2 regions of the Streptomyces sp. NPDC001904 genome follow, and region 1 is predicted to be linked to the other one. Evidence: predicted binding sites of a transcription regulator. Region 1 holds the regulator's gene; the other holds the start of a gene.
The links. The regulator HspR, encoded in region 1, represses chaperone genes until heat shock. The targets are predictions, from matches to a motif close to TTGAGNNNNNNNNNCTCAA.
Positions count from the first base shown of each region.

Region 1 (4,475 bases):
CGAAGCTCATCGAGCGCAACACCACGATCCCGACCAAGCGCTCCGAGATCTTCACGACGGCCGAGGACAACCAGCCGTCGGTGCAGATCCAGGTGTACCAGGGCGAGCGCGAGATCGCCGCATACAACAAGAAGCTCGGGATGTTCGAGCTGACGGGCCTTCCCCCGGCGCCGCGCGGCGTGCCGCAGATCGAGGTCGCCTTCGACATCGACGCCAACGGCATCATGCACGTGACCGCGAAGGACCTCGGCACGGGCAAGGAGCAGAAGATGACCGTCACCGGTGGCTCCTCGCTGCCGAAGGACGAGGTCAACCGGATGCGCGAAGAGGCCGAGAAGTACGCGGAGGAGGACCACGCCCGCCGCGAGGCCGCCGAGTCGCGCAACCAGGGCGAGCAGCTCGTCTACCAGACGGAGAAGTTCCTCGCCGACAACGCCGACAAGGTCCCCGGCGACGTGAAGACCGAGGTCGAGGAAGCCGTCACCGAGCTGAAGGAGAAGCTCAAGGGCGAGGACCCGGCCGAGATCCGCACCGCCACCGAGAAGGTCGCCGCCGTCTCGCAGAAGCTGGGCCAGGCCATGTACGCCGACGCCCAGGGCGCGCAGGCCGCCGGTGGCGCCGAGGGTGCCCCGCAGGGTGACGCCAAGGCCGCTGACGACGACGTCGTCGACGCCGAGATCGTCGACGAGGACCGCAAGGACGGTGCCGCGTGACCGAGGAGACCCCGGGCTTCGAGGAGAACGAGAAGCCTGACGTCCCCTCCGGCGCCACCTCCGACGACGCCGAGCCGAAGACCGCGCCCTCCGAGAAGGAGGGCGCGGCCCCGGCCGGGGACTCAGCTTCCAGCGACCAAGGTGCCCGAGACACCCAGGACGTCGCCCTGACGGCGCAGCTGGACCAGGTGCGGACCGCGCTCGGCGAGCGCACCACGGACCTCCAGCGCCTCCAGGCCGAGTACCAGAACTACCGTCGCCGGGTGGAGCGGGACCGCGTCACGGTCAAGGAGATCGCCGTCGCGAATCTCCTGTCCGAGCTGCTTCCCGTCCTCGACGACATCGGCCGCGCCCGTGAGCACGGCGAGCTCGTCGGCGGCTTCAAGTCCGTCGCCGAGTCGCTGGAGACGGTCGCCGCCAAGATGGGCCTGCAGCAGTTCGGCAAGGAGGGCGAGCCCTTCGACCCGACCGTGCACGAGGCCCTGATGCACAGCTACGCGCCGGACGTCACCGAGACGACCTGCGTGGCGATCCTGCAGCCGGGCTACCGGATCGGCGAGCGCACCATCCGCCCCGCGCGGGTGGCGGTCGCGGAGCCGCAGCCGGGCGCGCAGACCGTCAAGACCGAAAGCGCCGACGACGCGTCCGAGACCAAGGACGCCGAGAAGGAGACCGGTGGCCCGGACGAGGGCTGACCGAGACCAGGTGCCGACCGATGTGAGTGAGCCCGGTAAGGAGGGACGTCGAGGCCGATGAGCACGAAGGACTTCATCGAGAAGGACTACTACAAGGTCCTCGGCGTCCCCAAGGACGCCACCGACGCCGAGATCAAGAAGGCGTACCGCAAGCTCGCGCGGGAGAACCACCCCGACGCCAACAAGGGCAACCCCAAGGCGGAGGACCGCTTCAAGGAGATCTCCGAGGCGAACGACGTCCTCGGCGACCCCAAGAAGCGCAAGGAGTACGACGAGGCGCGTGCCCTGTTCGCCGGCGGCGGGTTCCGGCCCGGCGGCGCGGGCGGGGGCGGCACGTTCAACTTCGACCTCGGTGACCTCTTCGGCGGCGGTGCCCAGGGCGGCACCGCCGGCGGCGGGGCCCAGGGCGGGTTCGGCGGAGGCATCGGCGATGTCTTCGGCGGCCTGTTCAACCGGGGCGGCGCGGGCGCGGGCACCCGTACCCAGCCGCGCCGCGGCCAGGACATCGAGTCCGAGGTGACGCTCAGCTTCACCGAGGCGGTGGACGGGGCCACGGTCCCGCTGCGGATGTCCTCCCAGGCGCCCTGCAAGGCGTGTTCGGGCACCGGCGACAAGAACGGCACGCCGCGCGTGTGCCCGACCTGCGTCGGCACCGGACAGGTCTCGCGGGGCGGCGGTGGCGGCTTCTCGCTCACCGACCCGTGCGTGGACTGCAAGGGCCGCGGCCTGATCGCGGAGACCCCCTGCGAGGTCTGCAAGGGGTCGGGCCGCGCCAAGTCCTCGCGCACGATGCAGGTCCGCATCCCCGCCGGAGTCTCCGACGGCCAGCGGATCCGCCTCCGTGGCAAGGGCGCGCCCGGCGAGCGGGGCGGTCCGGCGGGCGACCTGTACGTGGTCGTGCACGTCGACAAGCACCCGGTCTTCGACCGCAAGGGCGACAACCTCACGGTGACCGTGCCCGTCACGTTCACCGAGGCCACGCTCGGCGGCGAGGTGAAGGTGCCGACGCTCGGCGGCCCCGCCGTCACCCTGAAGCTGCCCGCGGGCACGCCGAACGGGCGGACGATGCGGGCCCGCGGCAAGGGAGCCGTGCGCAAGGACGGCACCCGCGGGGACCTGCTGGTCACCGTGGAGGTCGCGGTCCCCAAGGACCTGTCCGACGAGGCCCGTTCGGCCCTCGAGTCGTTCCGCGAGGCGACTGAGGACACCGATGTGCGGGCAGAACTGTTCCAGGCCGCGAAGGGAGCTTGAGCCAGATGGACGGGCAGCATTCTCGACGGCGCACGAATCCGTACGAACTGACCGACGAGACACCGGTGTACGTGATCTCGGTGGCGGCCCAACTGTCCGGCCTGCACCCTCAGACCCTGCGCCAGTACGACCGCCTCGGCCTGGTCTCCCCCGACCGCACGGCCGGGCGCGGCCGCCGCTACTCGGCCCGTGACATCGAACTGCTCCGTCAGGTGCAGGAGCTGTCGCAGACCGAGGGCATCAACCTGGCGGGCATCAAGCGCATCATCGAGCTGGAGAACCAGGTCGCGGCGCTCCAGTCCCGGGTGGCGGAGCTGTCCGCCGCCGTGGAGGGAGCCGCCGCGGCCATGCAGCAGCGGGAGGCGGCGGTGCATGCCTCGTACCGCCGCGACCTGGTCCCGTACCAGGAGGTGCAGCAGACCAGCGCGCTGGTGGTGTGGCGGCCGAAGCGGCCGCAGGACTGAACCGCGTGTGCGAAGGGCCCCGGAGACATCATGTCTCCGGGGCCCTTCGCATGTCCTGCTGGGCGCGGTCAGCCGTTGATCGTGAACGTGGTGCTGTTGTTCTTCAGGTTCGGGTCGAAGGCGCTGATGGACAGCTCCGGGTCGTTGTTGCGGGTGGCCGCGGTGCCGGTCGCGCCGAGGGCGTCGGCCGAGTCGATCCGCAGCTTGAAGGGGAAGACCGTACGGTCCTTCTCCCACTGCAGGATCGGCGTGCGGCACACGTAGTGCAGGCCGCCTGCCTCGTCGCACATGGCGGGCTTCCTGGTGACGGTCGTCCCGGCGGGCAGGGTGACGTCGACGGTGGCGACGCTCGCGCCGGCGCCGAGGGAGGCGACCCAGGCCGGGCCCCGGTTGAGGACGCCGATCCGCGCGGTGACGGTCGTGCCGACGACGGCACCGGTGATGTTCGGGGCGGTGGCCCTCAGGTCGGCGGTGTTGTCGGCCGTCAGCGTCCTCATCCGGTAGTTGTCCTCCGGATTGAGGTCGTCGGTGTCGGCCGAACGCAGCGCCGCGGGGGCGACCGGCGCAGGGACGAAGTCCTCGCCGCTGCCCTGGACGAACGGCCGCCCCGCGAGGGCCTGCTGGTAGGCCTCGTCGGTGTACGTCGCCACCTGGTAGTCGAAGCGCTCGTACAGTGCGGCGCCGGTGGTGCGCACGGCGGTCGCGGGCGACAGGTCGTACGCCTGGCCCGGCGCGACGGCCCGGTCCAGGACGCACACGGCGGTCGTGCCCATCGGGTTGGAGACGCGGTCGCCGTCCAGGTACGTGCAGTTGCCGTAGCGGTGCGCGAGGTCCAGGCCGTGCGAGGCGAAGAGGGTGAGGATCGTGCGGTCGGCCGTCCGGTTCCCGGAGTTCGTCAGGCGCACCGGCTGCGCGACGTCGCTGTCGACGGCGACCTTTGTGTTGAACGGCAGCTGGTTCAGGCCCAGGTCGGGGCCGTTGGCCACGGTGACGTGGGTGTCCGTCGGGTACGCGTCGAGGGTGCCGAAGGCGCTGTCGGCGCTCGCCGCGTAGTGCAGGTACGCGGACGCGTCGGCCGGGGCGTCGGCGTCGGCGCGGATGCCGAGGGTGGCGGCGGTGATCCAGGGCGTGCCGTCGAGGCTGCCGAAGGAGCACGTCGCCTTCAGCGGACTGGCGGCGTCCTCGGCGCAGTTGGCGGGCCAGGTCACCGTAGCGATCCCGGCCAGCTCACCCGCGTCGACGGTGAGCGTGCCGCCGGAGACGGAGTTGCCGGTGTTGTCGTGGGAGAGCTGCACGTCGACGGACTGGGCGGCGGCGTCACCGTCGGCGTCGGCCCCCGGCAGCACCAGGTC
Region 1 is NZ_JBEOYI010000032.1:10,934-15,408, forward strand. It holds gene dnaK (molecular chaperone DnaK) at 1-713, shown strand, start outside; gene grpE (nucleotide exchange factor GrpE) at 710-1,408, shown strand; gene dnaJ (molecular chaperone DnaJ) at 1,466-2,659, shown strand; gene ABT127_RS34315 (heat shock protein transcriptional repressor HspR) at 2,665-3,123, shown strand; gene ABT127_RS34320 (hypothetical protein) at 3,192-4,475, opposite strand, start outside.

Region 2 (4,475 bases), on a different contig from region 1:
TCGGCATGATCCGCGGCTCGTACCACTTCGCGACGCCGGACACGACGAGCGGCGCCACCCAGGCCAACTACTTCGTGGACCACGGGGGCGGCTGGTCCAAGGACGGCCGGACGCTGCCGGGCGTGCTCGACATCGAGTGGAACCCCTACGGCGCGTCCTGCTACGGCCTGTCGCAGAGCGCGATGGTGAGCTGGATCGCGAGCTTCCTGAACCAGTACAAGGCCCGTACCGGCCGGGACGCCGTCATCTACACGGCGACGAGCTGGTGGACCGAGTGCACCGGCAACTACGCGGGCTTCGCGGCCAACAACCCGCTGTGGATCGCGCGCTACGCCTCCTCCGTGGGCACGCTGCCCGCCGGCTGGGGCTTCTACACGATGTGGCAGTACACGTCGTCGGGCCCGACGGTCGGCGACCACGACAAGTTCAACGGCGCGCTCGACCGCGTGCAGGCGCTCGCCAACGGCTGAGCCCGCACCCGCGACGGCAGGCCGAAGGCCCGGATCCCTCACGGGGTCCGGGCCCTCGTCGTCCGGCGGCGTCCGTCACGCCGCCACCGGAACCTCCACCCCGGCCGGGGCCAGGGCCAGTTCGAGGACCTGGCGGACGTCCGTCACCGGGTGGACGTCCAGCTTCTCCAGGACCTCGGCCGGGACGTCGTCCAGGTCGGCCTCGTTGCGCTTCGGGATGATGACGGTCGTGACGCCCGCCCGGTGCGCGGCGAGGAGCTTCTGCTTGACGCCGCCGATCGGCAGCACCCGGCCGGTCAGCGACACCTCACCGGTCATCGCCACGTCCGTACGGACGAGACGCCCGCTGAGCAGCGACGCCAGCGCCGTCGTCATCGTGACGCCCGCGCTCGGGCCGTCCTTGGGGACCGCGCCCGCCGGGAAGTGGATGTGCACGCCGCGCTCCTTCAGATCGGCGACGGGCAGCTCCAGTTCGGCGCCGTGCGAGCGCAGGAAGGAGAGCGCGATCTGCGCCGACTCCTTCATCACGTCGCCGAGCTGACCGGTGAGGGTCAGCCCCGCCGCGCCGGTCTCCGGGTCGGCCAGCGAGGCCTCCACGAAGAGCACGTCGCCGCCCGCGCCGGTCACCGCGAGTCCGGTCGCGACACCCGGCACCGCCGTGCGCCGCTCGGCCGGGTCCTGCGCCGACTCGGGCACGTGGTGCGGCCGCCCGATCAGCGCCCGCAGATCGCCCTCGCCGACGGTGAACGGCAGCTCGCGGTCGCCGAGTTCGTGCTGGGCCGCGACCTTGCGGAGCACGCGGGTGACGGCCCGCTCCAGGTTGCGCACGCCGGCCTCGCGCGTGTACTCGCCGGCCAGCCTGCGCAGCGCGTCCTCGCCGATGGCGACCTCGCCCTCCGCGAGGCCGGCCCGCTCCAGCTGGCGCGGGAGCAGGTGGTCGCGGGCGATGACGACCTTCTCGTCCTCGGTGTACCCGTCGAGCCGGACCAGCTCCATGCGGTCGAGCAGCGCCTCCGGGATCGCTTCGAGCACGTTCGCCGTCGCGAGGAACACGACGTCGGACAGATCGAGTTCGACCTCCAGGTAGTGGTCGCGGAAGGTGTGGTTCTGCGCCGGGTCGAGGACTTCGAGCAGGGCCGCGGCCGGGTCGCCGCGGAAGTCGGAGCCGACCTTGTCGATCTCGTCGAGGAGGACCACCGGGTTCATCGACCCGGCCTCCTTGACCGCGCGGACGATGCGGCCGGGCAGCGCGCCGACGTACGTACGCCGGTGGCCGCGGATCTCCGCCTCGTCGCGGACGCCGCCGAGCGCGACCCGGACGAACTTACGGCCCATGGCGTGCGCGACGGACTCGCCGAGCGAGGTCTTGCCGACGCCGGGCGGGCCGACCAGCGCGAGCACCGCGCCGCCGCGCCGTCCGCCGACGACGCCGAGACCGCGGTCGGTGCGGCGCTTGCGCACGGCCAGGTACTCGGTGATCCGCTCCTTCACGTCGTCCAGGCCGAAGTGCTCGGCGTCCAGGACGTCCCGGGCGCCCTTGATGTCGTAGGCGTCCTCCGTCCGCTCGTTCCACGGCAGTTCGAGGACGGTGTCGAGCCAGGTGCGGATCCAGGAGCCCTCGGGCGACTGGTCGCTGGAGCGCTCCAGCTTGTCGACCTCCTTGAGGGCGGCCTCGCGGACCTTCTCGGGCAGGTCGGCGGCCTCGACCCGGGCGCGGTAGTCGTCGGACTCCTCGCCGTCCTGGTCACCGTTCAGGTCGCGCAGCTCCTTGCGCACGGCGTCGAGCTGGCGGCGCAGCAGGAACTCCCGCTGCTGCTTGTCGACGCCCTCCTGGACGTCCTTGGCGATGGTCTCGGCGACGTCCTGCTCGGCGAGGTGCTCGCGCAGCTGGGCCGTCGCGAGCCGCAGGCGCTCCACCGGGTCGGCGGTCTCAAGGAGTTCGACCTTCTGCGCGGTGGTCAGGAAGGGCGAGTACCCGGAGTTGTCCGCGAGGGCGGACACGCCCTCGATCTGCTGGACGCGGTCCACGACCTGCCAGGCGCCGCGCTTCTTCAGCCAGTCGGTGGCGAGGGCCTTGTACTCCTTGGCCAGCTCGGTCACCGCGCCGGGCAGCGGGTCGGGGACGGTCTCCTCGACGGTCAGGCCCTCCACCCAGAGGGCGGCGCCGGGGCCGGTCGTGCCCGCGCCGATGCGTACCCGGTCGCGGCCCTTGACGAGGGCGCCGGGGTCGCCGTCGGCCAGGCGTCCCACCTGCTCCACGGTGCCGAGCACGCCGATGTTCGCGTACGCGCCGTCGATCCGCGGCACGAGCAGCACCCGGGGCTTTCCGGGCTCGCCGCGCGCGGCGGCCTGCGCGGCCTCCACCGCGGCGCGTACGTCGGTGTCGTTCAGGTCCAGCGGCACCACCATGCCGGGCAGAACCACCTCGTCGTCGAGGGGCAGCACGGGCAGGGTGAGCGGTGCGGACGTCGAAGCCATGATCTCCCCTTTGGCAGTCAAGTTGAGCTATGTGGACTCAATGCACGGGAGGCTTCGGATGTTCCCAGCTCTGCGTTCGCTCTGAGCGATCACGTCTGCCCGGGGCGAGCATGCGGCGCGTAAGGTTCACTTACCGCTATCAACCATTACCCCGGGGGTACGCATGACCGGCGATCGCCACGTACGCGACTGGGTCGACGGCTGGGTCGTCTCCCGCGGGGCCGCGCCCCCTCTGGTCGAACCATGGGGCTACACGATTTATGTCGGCCTGGCGGAACACGTCGGACGGCACGTGCTCGGCGCCACCGGCGACGACGTGCGGGAGGACGACGTCCGCAAGGTCACCGGGTCGGTCACCGGGCGCGGCACCCACCTGAAGGTGTTCGCCGACCGTGAGCGGGTGCTGCCCTGGCTCGGCGCGGGGTGGGAGCCGTACGGCGCGGACGACTTCCTGATGACGGTCGGGCTGACCCCGGCGGCGGCGCCCTCGGCCCCGGCCGGATACCGGGTGCGCGCCTGGGCCCGCGGTGGTGTCACCCGGGTGCTGGTGACCGACGCCGAGGGGGCGTTCGCCGCGCGGGGGCAGGTCGCCGTGGTCGGCGCCGGTGCCGCCGTCGATCAGATCGAGACCTCGCCGGACCATCGCCGGAAGGGGCTCGGCAGCGCCGTGATGCGGACGCTGCACGCCGCCGCGTACGACCGGGGGGCGGTGCGGGGGGTTCTGGCCTGTACTCCCGCCGGGCGGCTGCTGTACGAGTCGCTCGGGTGGGAGGTCGTGGCGCCGCTCACCAATGCGAAGTTCGTGGGCGACACCGTGGGCTGAGGTCTCGGGGCTCCGCCCCGGACCCCGCTCCTCAATCGCCGGAGGGGCTTGTCGTGGCGGAGGGGCTGATTCTGCGCGTGCGCCAGCGGCGGACCAGGGGCCAGGTCGCGACGCCGATGGCCAGAGCCAGCAGATGGCCCCAGCTGGTCATCGGGTCGGTGAAGGCGATCAGGTCCTGGAGCAGCGTCGCAGCGAAGACGGCGAGCGTCAGCCAGCGCAGCCACGGGGTGAGCAGGCCGGCGAGGGCGCCGATGCTCGCCGCGACGCCGAAGCTGATGCCGTAGTCGAGGCGGTGCAGCGAGCTGTCGGGCAGATGGCCCGCCGCCACCGACAGGCCCACCGGCACCTCGGTGGCCAGGGTCGCCAGGACGTGGCCCAGCAGGAAGACGGCCGCCGTGCGCAGGCCCCCTATCCGCCGCTCCAACGCGGTCAGCACGACGACGAAGGCGATCACGAAGGGGGACGCGAGGCCACCCGCGATCCACAGCGCGCTCGCCACCAGGACGAGTACCGGGGACTGAGCCAGATGGGTGACATCGGTGCTCGATGCACGCAGCGCGGCGGACACCGCGTCCGGCGGCGCGAACTCCATGTACAGCGAGGTGACGACGAGCACGGCCGCGTAGCCGAAGGTGAACGGTGTGCCGGTGGGAGTGGGCAGCAGCAGCCACGGCCGCGGACGGCGCGGGCCGGTGCGGCGCACC
Region 2 is NZ_JBEOYI010000011.1:110,554-115,028, forward strand. It holds gene ABT127_RS19870 (lysozyme) at 1-470, shown strand, start outside; gene lon (endopeptidase La) at 546-2,948, opposite strand; gene ABT127_RS19880 (GNAT family N-acetyltransferase) at 3,112-3,771, shown strand; gene ABT127_RS19885 (rhomboid-like protein) at 3,803-4,475, opposite strand, start outside.
Region 2: lon (endopeptidase La) is a predicted target of HspR. The motif match lies at 2,971-2,989, and genes of this name have one in related genera.